3 regions of the Roseburia rectibacter genome follow, and region 1 is predicted to be linked to each of the others. Evidence: a T-box and tRNA genes for the amino acid it is inferred to sense, from the RefSeq annotation. Region 1 holds a T-box; the other regions hold tRNA genes.
The links. The T-box of region 1 lies ahead of thrS (threonine--tRNA ligase). A T-box ahead of a tRNA ligase gene usually reads a tRNA of that ligase, here a tRNA-Thr.
Positions count from the first base shown of each region.

Region 2: it has a tRNA-Thr gene. The T-box ahead of thrS (threonine--tRNA ligase) is inferred to sense a tRNA for this amino acid. The anticodon was not compared.
Region 3: it has a tRNA-Thr gene. The T-box ahead of thrS (threonine--tRNA ligase) is inferred to sense a tRNA for this amino acid. The anticodon was not compared.

Region 1 is NZ_CP092473.1:286,117-292,124, reverse strand. It holds gene H8S51_RS01370 (methyl-accepting chemotaxis protein) at 1-272, opposite strand, end outside; gene thrS (threonine--tRNA ligase) at 460-2,235, opposite strand; T-box leader at 2,290-2,498, opposite strand; gene H8S51_RS01360 (bifunctional metallophosphatase/5'-nucleotidase) at 2,548-4,035, opposite strand; gene phnE (phosphonate ABC transporter, permease protein PhnE) at 4,124-4,933, opposite strand; gene phnE (phosphonate ABC transporter, permease protein PhnE) at 4,948-5,769, opposite strand; gene phnC (phosphonate ABC transporter ATP-binding protein) at 5,769-6,008, opposite strand, start outside.
Region 2 is NZ_CP092473.1:1,257,794-1,263,801, forward strand. It holds gene H8S51_RS06030 (PIN domain-containing protein) at 1-854, shown strand, start outside; tRNA gene H8S51_RS06035 (tRNA-Thr) at 1,075-1,147, shown strand; gene H8S51_RS06040 (adenylate kinase) at 1,270-1,413, opposite strand; gene H8S51_RS06045 (LTA synthase family protein) at 1,630-3,660, shown strand; gene H8S51_RS06050 (YfhO family protein) at 3,687-6,008, shown strand, end outside.
Region 3 is NZ_CP092473.1:2,299,653-2,305,660, reverse strand. It holds gene H8S51_RS10900 (ABC transporter substrate-binding protein) at 1-1,044, opposite strand, end outside; gene H8S51_RS10895 (ABC transporter permease) at 1,124-1,891, opposite strand; gene H8S51_RS10890 (ABC transporter permease) at 1,885-2,709, opposite strand; gene H8S51_RS10885 (ABC transporter ATP-binding protein) at 2,702-3,775, opposite strand; gene H8S51_RS10880 (cupin domain-containing protein) at 3,847-4,386, opposite strand; tRNA gene H8S51_RS10875 (tRNA-Thr) at 4,608-4,680, shown strand; gene udk (uridine kinase) at 4,798-5,427, shown strand; gene H8S51_RS10865 (GDSL-type esterase/lipase family protein) at 5,413-6,008, opposite strand, start outside.

The sequences.
Region 1 (6,008 bases):
ATAATAACCATAAAATAGAAAAACTGATCCTGTTTTGCTTTCTTTTCCTGCTGCATTTTCTGCAATATCGGCTGCAGTTCCTGTTGTATTTCTTCCTGGGAATATTCCGGGTGTTCCTCACTTACATATTCTTCCATGCTGGTGATCGCATCATTACGGATAGTACCCATATTTTTTGCTCCGACAACTACTCCATATAATCCGATTATTAAAATCTCAATAATCAGAATCGTCATTTTTACCTTTAATGATACTTTTCCACTTAGGGTCACATCAATATCCTCCTTTGTTCTTTCTGATTTATTCTCATAAACGATTTTATATTAATACCATTCTACTATCATTTAATTTTGATTACAATATACATCTTTGACAATTTATTTATCAGGTTTTTGTTTCCTGTCTGACTGAAAAAATGCGGCACATCCTGCCGGACACACCGCATTTTCATATTTCTGTTTATTTTAATGCTGCAGGATTGATCTTCTTTGTGCGGATATCCTCTTTTAACAGTGCAAGGAAATCTTCCTTGGAAACTGTGGTGGAATTCTGCTCTCCATGCAGTCTGTAGCTTACGGTTCCGTCAGCTGCTTCGTTCTTACCAAGCACTAACAGATACGGCACTTTCTCCATCTGTGCTTCACGGATACGGTAGCCGAGTTTCTCGTTTCTCTCATCGATCTCAACACGGATTCCGCTATCATCCAGATACTTATATAAGTCATGAGAATATGCGTTAAGTTCTTCATCCTCATTCTTGACCGGAAGGATCTTAGCCTGAACCGGAGCTAACCATAACGGCAGGTTTCCTTTTGTCTCCTCTAAAATGTATGCCATGAAACGATCGAGAGAACCTAAAATCGCTCTGTGTAAAACAACCGGTGTTTTCTTGGTTCCGTCGCTGTCAATATAAGACAGGTTGAATTTTGCCGGCAGACAGAAGTCTAACTGGCAGGTTGAAAGTGTATACTCATTACCGATCGCCGGTTTTACATTAACGTCAAGTTTTGGTCCGTAGAAAGCAGCCTCGCCGATCTCTTCTGTATACTCGATACCGATATCGTCAAGCACTTTACGGAGTGCATTCTCTGCGTTGTTCCACATTTCATCGTCATCATGGTATTTGACTTTATCTTCCGGATCTCTTAAGGAGAGTACACAGCGGTAATCTGTGATATTGAAATCTTTGTAAGTATCAAAGATCAGTTCTACTACTTTTGCAAACTCAGATTCGATCTGCTCCGGTGTTACAAACAGATGGGCATCATTCTGACAGAAATGTCTTCCTCTCTCGATACCTTTTAAGGTTCCACTTGCCTCAAAACGGAAGTCATGTGCGATCTCGCCGATACGGATCGGCAGATCTTTATAGGAATGCATTCTGTTCGCATAGATCATCATGTGATGCGGGCAGTTCATCGGACGGAGTACAAAAGATTCACCCTCCATTTCCATTGCCGGGAACATATTCTCTTTGTAGTGATCCCAGTGACCGGAAGTTTTATAAAGATTTACGGTACCAACACAAGGTGTCATAACGTGAAGATAACCAAGTTTGCGCTCTTTCGCTTTGATATAATTTTCAAGTTCCTGCCATACCGTGTATCCTTTTGGAAGGAACATCGGAAGTCCGCGTCCAACCAGATCGTCAGACATAAACAGGTGCATCTCTTTACCGATCTTTCTGTGATCACGGTCTTTTGCTTCCTCTAAGAGTTTTAAATGCTCCTCTAACTCTTCTGCAGTCGGGAAACATACACCGTAGATACGCTGCATTACATGGTTATTTGCATCACCTTTCCAGTAAACACCGGAATATTTGATCAGTTTAAAGTTTTTACATAATTTGGTATTGTCAACATGCGGTCCACGGCAGAGATCCGTGAAATCGCCCTGATCGTATACGGAAATATTTCCATCCTCCAAGCCATCGATCAGGTCAAGTTTGTACTCATCATCTTTAAAAAGCTCTAACGCTTCTGCTTTTGAGATCTCACGTCTGTAAATCTTTTTACCTTCTTTGCAGACTTTTTTCATCTCTTTTTCGATCGCTGCGATCACATCATCATTGACAGCAGTATCGCCAAGATCGATATCATAATAAAATCCTTCTTTTACAACAGGTCCTACCCAGAACTTTGCGTTCGGATATAAGTGTTTTACTGCCTGTGCCATCACATGTGCACAGGAATGGTTGAGCGTATTCAGTCTCTCGTCTTCTTTAAAATCTACCATGATTAATCTCCTTTTCCTAAACTAAAAAGTCCCTTATACAGACAACGTATCTGTATAAGGGACGAATAAACATTTTTATCCGCGGTTCCACCCCGTTTATCTCCATGTGGAAAATCACTCATTTTGATGATAACGGAATCACCGGACCGGATTAGGGCCGCTCAGAGATGGTCTTCCTGAAGTTCCATTTTAAGATACTCACACCAAAATGTATCTCTCTCTTTAAAATTTCCGATCAGTACTCTTCTCTTCAATGCGTTTCTTTGATTTTATTTCATAGAATGCATTCTGTCAAGTTTATTCTTTCATACATCACACCTCAATATATGGATATTCGTGGAAATAATCCATGATCAGTTCCACCATCTCCACATTGATTTCTTTGACCAGCGGACATTCTGTGTAAACATCATATCCACCAGCACCGCTGTAACGGTAATTATTCAGGCATAATGTAAATTTATCTTCATCTAAAACCGGCTTTCCGTCTCTTGAAAGCCCCACGATCCTGCTTCCGACCGGGTTTTTTGGATTGATTTCAAAATCCACACCCATATAATAGTCATAATTATAATGTTCCACCTTTGGAACCAGGAAGCTGTCGGAAACACAGACATTTCCTTCGTTATCATATGCAAAGTATTCTGCACTGCGCTCCATTACTGTCTTTAGCTGTGCACCCGTGATCTCACAGACCACAAGTGTATTCGGATATGGATAAGTGGCTATGATATCGCGTGTGCTCACTTCACTGCGGAAACCTGCGATTTCATTTGCCAGACCGACGGACGATAACATTGCTCCCGAAAAATGAAGCTGGATACGGTTTAAAAAATCGGCGATCGGTGAGCCATACAATGCCATTTTTACCTTTTCTTCCGGCATGATTGCACGGCTCAAATGACCAATTGGCTGATTAAGCCATGCCTGCACGGAATTTTCCGTAGAACGGTATTTATCTGCAAGCCCAGCCCCCTTTGTGGGCTCTGACTGCCGCAATTCGGACCTGATGCTCTTTTTATCCTCTGTCACGGTGACCTCCAGATACTGATATTCTTTTGCATTATCACATGGCTGTACTGTATAAGTTCCAAACAGCTCTCTTCCAGGCACAGACATATGCTGATGTCCGGTCAGTAAGATATCAAAATCCAGTTCCTTACAGATCCTGTAACCCACATTTTCAGTCGTCTTAGAAAGCACCGCTCCGCTTTCTAAATCACACTCAAAACCTCCGTGATAAATGCAGATCGTAAGATCTGTCTGCTCTTTCATCTGGGCAAGTGCCCTCTTCGCTGCCTCAAAAGGATCTGTAATATGGATTCCTTTTAAGTTTTCTTCTTTTTCCCAGATGTTTACATAATCCGTTACAATACCAGCGATACCGATGCGCAATCCGTTTTTCATCGTATGAAGTTTCCATGGAAACAGGATGTTTCCTTCCTCATCCATGATATTCTGGCACACACATACACCGTTATTTCTATTGCGATATGCCGCCTGATAATCTAGTCCGTAATTAAAGTCATGATTGCCAAGTGTATAATAATCGTATCCGCAGTCGTTCATAATATCTGCGATCACTTCCGGAGAGTTTGCAACCTGACGGCAGTAATAAGCAAAGGCGGAGCCTTGTAAAATATCTCCGCCATCTATGATGAGTGTCTCATCATCCTTGTTAAAATCTGCCGCACAGCCAAAAAGTCCTACCGGTTTTACATCCATATCCCCATAAGTCGTCGGATAAAAATATCCGTGCACATCTGAGGTAAAATAAACTTTTAACTTTTTCTGCTGCATGTTTTATCCCTTTCAATAACCTGCAAATTTGAGTATGCGACTCAAATTTGTGTGCGTAAAATCTTTCATATATGGATTTTTCGCACTACTAACCCCTTGCTAATTTTGTACGGATCTTTGATGAGATAACTTCAATAATTAAGATCAGTACGATCAGTCCGGCAAGAATTGCTCCTACCTGATTCCATTTGTATGCACTCATCGCAAAGATAAGCGGTGCACCGATACCACCGGCACCAACCAGACCAAGTACTGTTGCATCTCTTAAATTCATATCAAAACGATAGATCAAAGTAGACATAAAATCTGGGAACAACTGGGATAAGATACCGTAACGGATCTTCTGGAACATCGTACATCCTGCTGCATCTAATGATTCCAGGATCTTAGTATCCAGATCCTCAATGCTCTCGATAAACATTTTACTGATCATACCGATCGAACAGAGTGACATGGTGAGCAGTCCGGCAAATGGTCCAGGTCCTGTCACACGGATAAACATAAGTCCGTATACAAATGCCGGAATCGTACGGATCGCCATAATAAATACACGGAAGATCAGTGCAACCGGCTTCGGCATCAGATTTGCTGCCGCAAGGAAAGAAAGCGGAATGGATAATACTGCACCGACGATCGTTCCTAAGAATGCGATACACATGGTTTCCAGTAACAGATAAGCAACACCGGATGTGGAAAGGTCAAACAGTAAATTCGTATCTGGGTGGAAAATTCCGCTGATGATCTTTCCTGCGACGGAAAGTCCGCTTCCGTTTGATCCGGTAGACTGAACCGTAGAAAGTGACCATGCAAGAAGTGCTGCAACAATCAAAGCCACAATGATCTTTGCGTACCAGGTCTTTGGTTCCTGCTCGTACATTTTTTTGATTGATTCATTCATTTTGCCGGTTCCTCCTACGTTAATTTCTTTCTGATATAATGGCTGATCGCTTCAATAATAAGAACGGTGCCAAAGAGAACGATCAGAATCATTCCTACACTGTCATATTCGCGCCATCCGATCTTTTCATTTAAGATCAGTCCAAGTCCGCCTGCTCCAACATATCCCAGGATCGCTGCGTAACGCACATTTCCCTCGAAACAGAATAAACATACAGACATGTATGCTGGCAGTACCTGCGGCATGATCGCAGAAATAAAGGAGTACGCCTTTCCTGCACCCATGGCTTCCATCGCCTCATATGCCCCCATATCGACCGTCTCGATCATCTCGTATAACTGTTTTCCGACATATGCAAAGGTAAATACTGCGATTGCAAAGGTACCTGCCATCGTACCAAGTCCCCAGATATATGTTGCGATAAGAGCGGCAACCAGCGTCGGGATCGTACGCACGATACTTAAAAATACACGGACCACACCAATCACAACTTTATTTTTGATCAGGTTGCTGGACGCTAAAATCGCAAAAGGAATCGCAAGCACACCACCCACAAAAGAGCCGAGCAGTGACATTTTGATCGTATCAAAAAGTGGTCCCCAGATACTTGAGATGTAACCGACTTTCGGCGGGAACATCTGCGCTAAAATGTCAAAGAAAAACCGTATTCTCGTCACAAGTGTTGTCATGGAAAAACCTGTAACTTTCACAGAGATCCATGTTGCGATCAGAACCAAAAGAATGATAAGCGGTGCACGGGAGCATTTTTCTTCCACAACCTTGCCGTTGGCAAGCACAAGTTTTTTCGGTTTAAATATTTTATCGTATAATCCCATTATGCTTCCTCCGTTTTCTCCGGAATCTTTCCTTCGTAAATTGTGTTCAACACGTCCTGTGTCACATTTTCGGAAGGGCCGTCATAGACGATCTTTCCGGCGCGGATTCCAATGATGCGGTCTGCATATTCAAGTGCTAATTCCACATGATGAATATTGATAAGGATAGAAATATTCATATCCTGATTAATTTTTCTGAAATCACTCATAACCTGTTTTGCCGTTACCGGGTCAAGTGC
Region 2 (6,008 bases), 970 kb from region 1:
TACAGCGTATCAGCGGAAAAGAATTAAGCCGCAGATTACAGCAGAAGACAAAAACAGCAGAGTTATTGGAAAATTCCACAGAAGCTGCGACAGGGCGGACGGCAGAGTTTCTGAAACACGAGACAGAAGCTGCGACAGGGCAGACGGCAGAGTTTCTGAAACACGAGACAGAAGCTGCGACAGGGCAGACCGCAGAGTTTCTGAAACACGAGACAGAAGCTGCGACGGAGCAGACAGCTGAGTCTATGAAAAACGAAACGGTAACTGCGGAAGAACAGGTACAGACAGAAAAATATGCGGAATCAGAAGAAATGTCTGAACCAGAAGAGATTCAGATGGAAATGCCGGATGAAATTATGAGACCGGATGAAACAGCAGATGGGAATCAGCAGGATGAAGAATTGTCAGATGCAGATCCTGAGAAGAATATAATGGTGAAAACACCAGAGATTTCAAAGGAACAGGATGAGGTTATCCGCAGCCTGCTTACCTGCATCAGCAAAGATCGTCTTGCAGATTTTCACAATGCACTGGTATTGTTCTTTGGGGAAGAGATTGGAAAAGAACTTTACCAGGAAGCAAAGAACAGTTCTGCATATGCGATCTGCCGTGAGAATCAGAATGCGATCAGTGAGGAAGAGAAGTTTGATGTTTATTGTCAGACAGTATTTGCCTACAGTGATCCAAAACTGGACTGTCCGGAAGATTTTTCCTCGTTTTTGTATAAGGCAAATGCGAAGAGAAAGAATCTCAATTCATTAAGAGCTGCATTGCAGGGACATTATGGCAAAGATAAGGGAATGAAATATTATTCTCTTTTTAAGTCACACATCAAGATTATGAATCGGATGTAAAAAAGGAGAGGCTGATTGAAACAAAACGGGAAGAACATAACGGATGTGGTGACAAAACACCATCTGGCCAGAAGACCCGAAGAACACAATCCCGGTGAGACATGGAATGTTGATCTGGGATTGTGTAAATTTTTTGAAAAATTACAAAAATTTCCTGCATTTTATGCTTGACAAGCGTACAATCCTATTGTATAGTAATACAGGTGTTGAAAAACACAATGCTGCTGTGGCTCAGTCGGTAGAGCGTCGCATTGGTAGTGCGGAGGTCACGGGTCCGATTCCCGTCAGCAGCTTTTTTTGTGCCCAAAAAGATCATAAACAGCAGATTGCATATTTTGAAGGAAGATTTTTTATCACGGATAAAAGGAACAGAGCGGCAGACGGTCGCTCTGTTTTTTTAATAAAAATACAAAATTTAGTTCTTTTTGATCTGTTTATCTGTATTACCGGCAATAAAATGATCAATGAGAAGATTGATCGTATGCTGCTGTGTTTCAATGATTTTTCGGAAAGTTTCATTCTCTTTTGTCAGACGGTTGATTTCAGATTCACTATTCATTTTCATCTTCCTTTTTGCGCCACTCAAATCGATACAGGTATTGTATATATTTTCATGTTAAAAAAAATTATTTGAAATGTCAAGACAATAAAGACGTCTGTGGGAAAGATTATTGCTTTATTAACATAAAGCGTCAAAATAACTATTTTATTCGACAGAACATGCAAAAAATAAAGGCTGGGAAATAGTGTTGCAATACTGGAAACTTATGAATTTATGAATTTTTTACGAATAGATGTTATTTGCTGGAGGAATGTGCTAAAATATCATTCGGCTAATTATCTAAAGGGAAGATACACCCTTGAAATGAGGTTTGACATGAATGCTAGCAGAAAAAGAAAAAATACGAAACCAAAAGGTTTCTGGGAAAAATTAAAAGAGCAGAGAAATGAGAAAATAGCAGCCAGGAACAAAAAGTCGGATAAGAAGAATGATATTTTAAAAAAGGCAGGAAGCAGTATCATATCGTTGCTGCTTGTCATATTGCCGCCTGCGGCATGTTTTTATCTTATGGAGTGTTATTCACACAATCCGTTTATGGTCGTGCGTCCGTGGGCTCAGTTTTTTAATATTGTACTGTTTTTACTGGTAACGATTGTACTGTTTTTGCTGACAGGAAAATTAAAGACAGCACACCGGATCGTTTATGGTGTGGCGATGATCTATGGTATTGCAAACAGTTATGTAGTGCGTTTCCGTACAAATCCGATCGTGCCGTGGGATATTTTTTCATGGAAAACGGCGGCGAGTGTGGCGGATAATTATAATTTTATGCCGGATACGCGTATGGTCGTGGTAACACTGGTGTTTCTTGTGGCAATCGCATTATTTCATTTTATAAAGGTAAAAGTAACACGTTTTGTATTCTGGAAACGGCTTATTCCGGCAGCACTTGTGGCTGTGGTGCTTTCACTGTTTGCGGGAACCTTACAGCAGGAGAGCTTTCAGAACAGCCACAGACTTTATAATAAGCTGTTTACACCGGTCTACATGACAGATGTGGATGGAATGGCAGTCACATTTGTGATGAATCTTGCATATATGTCGATCGATAAACCGGAGCATTACAGTGACTCGGAGGCACAGGCAGTGCTTGATTCCTACGGAGCAGGAGGTGCAATGTCGGAGGATACTGATCCGGCAGCAAAAGATGATACACAAAAGGATGAAGAACTTCCAAATATCATTGTGATGATGAATGAGTCGTTTTCGGATCTGTCGGTTCTGGGTGATTTTGAGACAAATGAGGATTACATGCCGTTTATTCACAGCTTGGAACAGGGAGCAGAAAATACGGTTACCGGAATGTTAAACGTATCTGTATGTGGCGGAAATACGGCAAATACCGAGTTTGAATTTCTGACCGGCAATACCATGGCATTTCTTCCACAGGGAAGTATTCCGTACCAGCAGTATATCAATGGGGATTTAAAGGCACTTCCGGATTATCTGAAAACATTAGGATATCAGACGATTGCAACACATCCATACAATGCAGGCGGATGGGAACGTGATACGGTTTATCCGATGTTAGGTTTTAACGAAAGTGTATTTAAAGATGAGTATGTGAATCCACAGTATGTGAGACAGTATATCAGTGATGAGAGCTGTGTGGATAAGATTATCGAATTTTATGAAAATAAAGAAACAGATAAACCATTGTTTGTTTTTAATGTGACAATGCAGAATCACGGTGGATATCAGGATCAGTATGGCAATTTTACCCCGGATATCTCAGTGAAAGATTCCACTAATTTTTCGCTGCAGCAGTATTTATCGCTGGTAAAACTTTCTGATTCAGCGTTGGAGTCTTTAATCTCTTATTTTAAAGATGCAGATGAAAAAACAGTGATCGTTTTCTTCGGGGATCACCAGCCGAGTGATGCCGTTGCATCTACGGTTCTTGCAAAAAATGGAATGTCCTGGAATCACCTGACAGAGGAACAGCAGAAACTGCGTTATCAGGTTCCTTATGTGGTATGGGCAAATTATGATATTGATGAGGAAACGGGTGCAGATACGAGTGCAAATTATCTTGCAGCAGAAGTGTTAGAGCGTGCAGGTGTTCCACTGGACGAATACCGTTCCTATCTGATGCATTTAAAGACAGAATATCCGGTCATTTCTGCCGTGCGTACGGTAAAAGCAGATGGCAGTGAAGTGCGGGCTTCCGATGAAAAAGATGAGATGGATATTTACCGGAAACTGCAGTATTATGAGTTGTTTGATCATGGAACTGTCAATTAGAAAATGATAAAAAGAGAGGTTTTGTTTTGAAAAGAGAAAAGAAACTACAAAATCAATTGTGGGAAGAAAGAATGCCGCTTCTTGCTTCATTCTTTCTGCCATTTTTTATTCTGGTTGTGATATGTATCCTTCATGATGTTTATCCGTTTGGAGAGCAGTGTATTTTACACATTGATATGTACCATCAGTACTGTCCTTTTTTCACGGAGCTGATGGATAAGATCAAACATGGCGGCAGTCTGTTTTACTCATGGAATGTCGGACTGGGGGCAGATTTCATCTCTCTGTATGCCTATTATCTGGCAAGCCCCCTGAACTGGCTGCTGCTGTTATGTCCGCAAAATCATGTGATCGAATTTATGACCTTGCTTGTGATCTTGAAAATTTCATTTGCGGGACTGTTTTTTGGTTATTATTTAAAAGAGCACTTTGAAAAAAATCATATTGCGGTCAGTATTTTTGCGACAGCCTATGCATTGTGCGGATTCTCCGCAGCCTATGCATGGGATATCATGTGGTTAGACTGTATGATGTTAGCGCCGCTTGTTGTTCTTGGACTCGAAAAACTGATCAAAGAGAAAAAGGTACTGCTTTATTATATCTCGCTGTCTTTATGCATTATCAGTAATTATTACATTGCGATCATGGTATGCATTTTTCAGGTGATCTGGTTTTTGATCACATGGCTTGAAAATAAGGAAACAGGGATCGGGGCCTGGATTCGTTTTGCAGTTTATTCTCTTCTGGCAGGTGGAACGGGTGCAGTTCTGATCATTCCTGAGGCGATCACACTTGGTGCGAGTGGGTCACAGAATATTTCGTTCCCGGATACGATGGAATGGTATTTTAACATCATTGCGGAGCTGGGAAGACATTCTGTGATGGCAGAGCCCTATACAGGAAAAGACCACTGGCCAAATATTTACTGTGGAGTATTTGTTATTCTTTTGTTTGTACTATATTTGCTTAATCGTGAAATATCCTGGAAAAAGAAGCTGGCGCGTGGAATTCTGGCAGTATTTTTTGTTCTCAGTTTTTCAAATAATATACTTGATTTCATCTGGCATGGTATGCATTTTCCTGATTCCCTGCCGGGAAGACAGACTTTTTTATACGCATTTTTATTGCTTGCGGTTGCATATGAGGCATTTTTACATTTTAAAGGGACGCGGTTTTTAGATGTGATCGCAGCGGGAGTGGCATCAGTTGGTCTGATGGCAGTTTCCTGTCATTTTTCCGATGGGACGATCTTAGGAGAGAGCGCGGCAACGGCAACTTATGTATTTCTGGGCAGCTATATTGTGGTGCTGCTGATCTATTTTTATGCGGAGGAATGTATCCGGGAAGATGAGGTAAAAAAGATCGGAAGGATCAAAAGGGCAACCAGGGAAGAACTGAAGAAGATCATGCTTGTCTGTGGCTGCGTAGCGATGCTGTTAGAATTATTCTTTAATTACAATGTGACCGGACTTGAGACAACAAGCAGGACTGCTTATGTAAAGGCGGTGGATGATTATCATGTGGTACTTGCAGAGGCAAAAGATCAGGCACAGAAGGAAGGCGTATTATTTTACCGGACAGAGGAATTAGAGCGTAAAACGAAAAATGATGCCGCATTGTATGGATATCGTTCTGCAACACAGTTTTCGTCACTGATGAATTTAGATGTCAGTCATTTTTATCAGGCAGTCGGAATGGAGGGCGGTAAGAATTTTTACTGCGTGAATGGGGCAACACCGCTTTTATCTGCGATGTTATCCCTGCGCTATGTGATCGCAGATAATGCGCTTGAGGCAAATCCGATCCGTTCTTTTGTGGCAGGAAGCGGAAACACTTATCTCTATGAAAATAAATACGTGCTCCCGCTTGGCTTTATGATGGATGAGAATGTGATCGAAGCGTGGGATTATTCTGATTTAGACGAGATCACAGCGCAGAATAAACTTGCAGAACTTCTCGGTGCAGATGAGACGATGCTGACAGAGATCCCATCGGAATCAGTGGTCGGAGAATCAACGATTGATGTGCAGGAAGATGCATATATTTTTGCTACCTATGATTCGACGACCGTGGACAGCCTGACAGAAGAGATCAGTGACGGCAGGACAAAATCTTTCACGAAAGTTTCGCATGGTTATACGCTTGATCTTGGATACTGCACGGCAGGTACGGAAGTAAAGATCAAAAACAGCAGCGAGGAGAGGGTGAACATTACTGCATATGCCTTAAATCTCGATGCAGTAGATACTGCTTATCAGACATTAAATGAGCAGACGATGGAGATGACGTCATTTTCCGATACGAAGATCACCGGAACGATCGATGTGAAAAAAGAAGGACGGCTGATC
Region 3 (6,008 bases), 1.9 Mb from region 1:
TAATTTTTTCCAGAGATAACTGTAAAGAGAGATTGTAGATTCGTCAAACTGTTTGTACACAGTACAGTTATCTAAAGTTTCCTGTGGTGGAAAAATCGTGGTATCACTTAAGGTTTCATCATCTAGCGCATCAATCACGGCGAGATTGGGTGTGGCATAGCAGACATAATCAAAATTAGTCATAGCTACATCCTCGCGGCACAGAAAATCAAGAAATTTTTCGGCATTTTCCTGATTCTTGCAGCTCTTTGGCATAAACCAGGAATCAATCCATAGGTTCGAACCCTCTTTTGGAACTGTATAGGAGAGATCATCGTTTAATTCCATCGCAGTGGCAGCTTCCCCGGAATAAACCAGCGCCATTGCTGCATTGCCGGCGGCCATCTCATCAGCGGTCTCATCTACGTAGTAGGCGTAGACAAGCGGTTTTTGCCTGATCAAAAGATCTACTGCGTTATTTAGTTCCGTTTCATTTTCTGTGTTGATGTCATAATTTAACAGGCGAAGAGCCGGTACAAACGAATCGCGGACAGAATTCTGCATGATAATGGAATCTTTGTACTTTTCATCCCACAGAATGTTCCAGGACGATACTTCGTCATCTGTGACCATTGTGGTATTGTAGAGGATACCAAGTGTTCCATAAAAATATGGCATGGAATAGGATGCATCCGGGTCAAAAATCCTTGCAGCATCAATGATCGACGGATCTATATTCTGGTAATAAGAAAAGTGATCAAAGTCGATTTTGTTTGCCTCTCCTTCGGAGATCAGACGTTCTACCATGTAGTCGGAAGTGCAGATTAAGTCATAACCGATGGAACCGGCTTTATATTTGGTATACATTTCTTCCGGACTTTCGTATTCCTCTAATTTGACGTGAATGCCTGTTTCCTGTTCGAACAATTTTAAAACAGAACTGTCCATATATTTTCCATAATTTAAAACAACCAGCGAATTGTCATCAGCGGTGTCTTTATTTCCGCATCCTGCCATAAAAAGGGTGCTCAAAAATAATAACGGAAAAATCATATATTTTTTCATGAAAGCCTCGCGTTCTGCCGGATAATACGGCGTATCAGTAATAAAATATATTTGCAGAGATTGCCACACCAAAAAGATATCAGTTTGTCTTATCAGATCTGCGGTTCATAATAAAAAGCAGCAAAAATGCAGCAAAAAACAACAGTGTGGAAAGTGCATAAAGTTCCGGACGTACACCTTTCCGAAGTTCTGTATAGAGCATAGTAGAAAGCGTATTTACACCGGCTCCTTTCGTGAAAAAGGTGATGGAAAAATCATCCAGCGACATGGTAACTGCCATTAAAAATCCAGAAAATACACCGGATTTGATGTCAGGCCAGGTTACTTTATAAAAGGCATAAAGCGGGGAGGCACCAAGATCTAAGGCAGCTTCATATGTGTTTCTGTTTATCTGCTTTAATTTTGGAAGTACATTCAAAATTACATATGGAATATCAAATGTAATATGTGCGATGAGTACTGTCACAAATCCAAGATTTAAAAATTTTACAAAAAGCAGCATGAGGGATATTCCGGTCACAATGTCTGCGTTTAACAGCGGGATATTGGTTGCACCGAGCATCAGGGTTGTGCCACGTTTTTTCATGGCACTGATCCCGATGGCAGCAAGTGTGCCGATCAGGGTTGAGAGTACTGCGGCAGCGAATGTGATCTGAAGTGTCATGGTCAGTGCATTCATGATCGTTTCGTCTGTAAAACAGGAAGCGTACCATTTTAAAGTGAATCCACCCCATACAACTCTTGATTTGGAATTATTGAAAGACAAAATGACCAAAACAAGAATCGGAAGATATAAAAATAAAAAGATGACCGCAAGATAAATGCGGGATGCAGCCTTCTTTACCATACAGCAGTTCCTCCCTGATCTTTATCGAAGATATTCATGACCGCCATACTTGCGATGACGAAAATCATAAGTACTACGGAAAGCCCGGAACCTAAGTTCCAGTTACTTCCCTGCATAAATTCCTGTTCAATGACATTTCCGATCAAGAGCACTTTACCGCCACCGAGCAGATCGGAGATCACGAAAGATGTGAGAGCCGGAACAAAGACCATTACGATCCCACTGATGACACCAGAGAGAGTCAGCGGAAAAATAATACGGAGCAGTACGATTTTTGAATCAGCTCCTAAGTCTTTTGCAGCTTCAATGACATCCAGTTTGATGCGCGCCATGGAGTTATAGATCGGCAGGATCATAAACGGCAGAAAATCGTATACCATACCGAAAACAACGGCAGTCGGTGTGTTTAACATTTTTACCGGACCGAAACCGAAGAAACCAAACAGGGCATTTACGATACCGTTGTTAGAAAGTAAAAGTCTCCAGGCAAGGATGCGCAGCATAAAGTTCATCCACATTGGAAGTACAAATAAAAATACAACGAAACTCTGATGCTTAAAATGAAAACTGTTTAGGATAATGGCGAGCGGATAGGCAAGCAGCAGGCAGACTATTGTACAGAAAAATCCGAGTTTCAGGGAAAGCAGGATGGATTTTACATGCACCGGATCTGCGATCGCTGCAATATTATCCCAGGTAAATGTACCGGAAGCGTTTGTAAAAGCATAATATAAGATAATAACGATCGGCAGCAGGATAAATCCGATCATCCATACAAGATAAGGTCCTGCTAAAAGCTGTCTGCCTAATTTACGCATCGATCTCTACAGCCTCCTCGTCCTCAGATTCCGGTTTGTTCATGATCTGGATATTAAACGGGATCACGTTGATGCCGACATGTGTGCCGACCGGATACATTTTCGTCGTGTGGACAAGCCATTCATAACCATTTGCCATGATACTGATCTCATAGTGTACACCTTTAAATATAATAGAGACAATGTCACCATCCATAAAACCGGCGCCAGGTTCCGTGATCTCAACATCTTCCGGACGGATCACGACATCAACCGGAGTATTGCATCCGAAACCTTCGTCAACACATGGAATCTTTACACCTAAAATTTCCACGACCTTATCTTTGATCATGGTTCCGTTTATAATGTTGCTGTCACCGATAAAATCAGCCACAAATGCATTGACAGGTTCGTTGTAGATCATTTCGGGGGTGCCGATCTGCTGGATGTAACCCTGATTCATAACGACAATCGTATCAGATATGGTAAGTGCTTCTTCCTGATCGTGGGTAACAAATACGAATGTAATGCCAAGCTCATTTTTCAGACGGATCAGTTCGTACTGCATGTCCTGACGGAGCTTTAGGTCGAGAGCACCGAGCGGTTCATCTAAAAGAAGAACTTTTGGCTCATTTACAATGGCACGCGCGATCGCGATACGCTGCTGCTGACCGCCGCTTAATGAGTCGATAGAGCGGTTTTCAAATCCTTCAAGATTTACCAGCTTCAAGGCGTAACGGATCTTATCATTGATATATTCTTTGCTTTTTTTCTTAATACGCAGTCCGAATGCAATATTTTCTGCAATCGACATATGCTGGAAAAGTGCGTATTTCTGGAAAACAGTATTTAAATTGCGCTCATTTGGAGGTAATGATGTGATATCTTTGCCGTCAAAAATGACACTGCCGGCATCCGGTGTCTCAAAACCGCCGATGATACGAAGGGTGGTTGTTTTTCCACAGCCGGATGGACCGAGAAGTGTGATAAATTCATTTTCACGGATATATAAATTTAAATCATCTAATACGACATGGTCGCCGTAAGATTTTGAAATACCTGTCAGATTAATTAGTTTTTTGCTCATTTGTGTTCAAAACGTTTCTTAATTGGTAGCAGAAGAAACATGATCCCTTTCTAAGTGGTTACATGATAAAATTAAAAACTCGGCGGCGTAGATACCCAGATTAAGATGGCATCGCGGTTTCCATTATTTTCCAGACGATGTTTTTTACCGGCCTGGAAATAAAAAGATTCGCCAGCGCGGACGGTATAAGCCCTTCCACCATATAGTACACGCACAGTTCCTTTTAATACATAGCCAAATTCTTCCCCTGTATGTGGCAGGTGTGTGTCGGAGGAGCCGCCGGGTTTTAAGGTAAGGCGTACCGGTTCCATACTGTTTTTCTGTGCATTTGGAATGATCCATTCGATCATTTTATTTCCATCTTCACTGATTTTTTCAAAATAGTCATCTTTTTCAAATACGATCTGTTCCGGTTCTTCGTCCGTAAAGAATTCGGCAGGTGTTGTGCCGAGACACTGTATGATATCGAGCAGTGTACCAATAGACGGAGAGTTCTGGTTACGTTCCAACTGGGAAATAAATCCCTTGGTCAGTTCGGAGCGGTCGGCGAGTTCCTGCTGTGTCAGGCCATACTGGATACGCAGTTCTTTCATACGCTTTCCGATATCCATAATAATCCTCATTTCTGCGATGTTTTATAGTAACTGTAAAAATATATGTTTTGTTTACAATAAGTAAACAAGATTATTTTATGCATTTCATAGGAAAAGTCAATAGAAAATAAAATATTGCAAAAATTTAGAAAAAAATATAAAAAAGGTATTGCATTTTTTATAATATATGTATATACTAGTCGAGTGTGGCGCAAGTCAAAAGACAGTCCACATTAATTGCCAATATGGCTCAGTTGGTAGAGCAACGCATTCGTAATGCGTAGGTCGTCGGTTCGAGTCCGACTATTGGCTTATAACTTCCGGAAGTCCGGACAGATAAGAGCAAGTGGTTTCTGAAAAGTTCCGCTTGCTTTTTTTGTAATAAGAAAATTCTTTTTTATATATCAGAATGTGAAAGGAAACGGTATTATGGCAGAGAAAAATACGATTTTAATTGGAATTGCAGGAGGAACAGGAAGCGGGAAAACGACGCTGGCAGATAAAGTGGTTGACAGCTTTGGACGTGATGAAGTCAGTATTCTGCGTCATGATAATTATTATAAACGCCATGATGAGATGAGTTATGAAGACCGCTCAAAGTTAAATTATGATCATCCGGATGCATTTGATACAGAACTGTTATGTGAACATATCAAAGAGCTGAAAAAGGGCAATGCCGTGCAGATGCCGGTCTATGATTATACGGTTCACAACCGTTCCGACAGGACGATCCTTGTGGAGCCGGCACCGGTGATCGTACTTGAGGGTATTTTGATCTTTGCCGAGCCGGCCTTGTGTGAACTGATGGATATCCGTGTATTTGTAGATACGGATGCGGATGTGCGTATTCTAAGAAGGATCGTAAGAGATGTAAAAGACCGTGGACGCTCCTTAGACAGTGTCATAAATCAGTATTTAACGACTGTAAAACCGATGCATGAACAGTTTGTGGAACCGAGTAAACGCCGTGCAGATATCATAATCCCGGAGGGTGGCGAAAATGCGGTTGCATTGGAGATGCTGATCCAGAGAGTAAGAAAGCATTTAGAGGAAGCGTAAAGATACAGCATCAGCCATTGCCTTGTAACCGGCACTGCTTGGGTGAAGATGGTCGCCACTGTCATAGCCTGCTTTGAATGCAGCAGGATTGGTGCTGTCACGTACGGCAAGGTCAAAATCAATGCAGCCTTCAAAGCCGTCCGCCTGGCGGATCCATTCATTGACTTTATTTTTCAGTTCTTCACGGAACGGGGCATAGGTACGCCAGCCTTCGATCGGAAGCAGTGTTCCGATATAGACAGACAATCCAAGAGAGTGTGCCTGGTCAGTGTACCATTTGAGACCGTCTATGAGTTCTTCTGCTGTTGGAAGATCGCTCATGGGACGGAACGGATTGATATCTGTTCCAACCGGGTGAATGATATCATTGATCCCCTGCTGGATAATGATAGTATCGGCACCGGCGGCCGGTATTTCATGCAAAAAGCGGTTGCTTCCTTTTAAACCGTAGGAATCATAGGTAATGCAGTCATACTGGCGCAGAATTCTGGTACCGCTTGCAGCGCGTCGGATGATGGAAGTGTGTTTTCTGCCCTCACGTCTTAAACGGAGCGTTAGTTCATCCGGCCATGCCTGTGCGG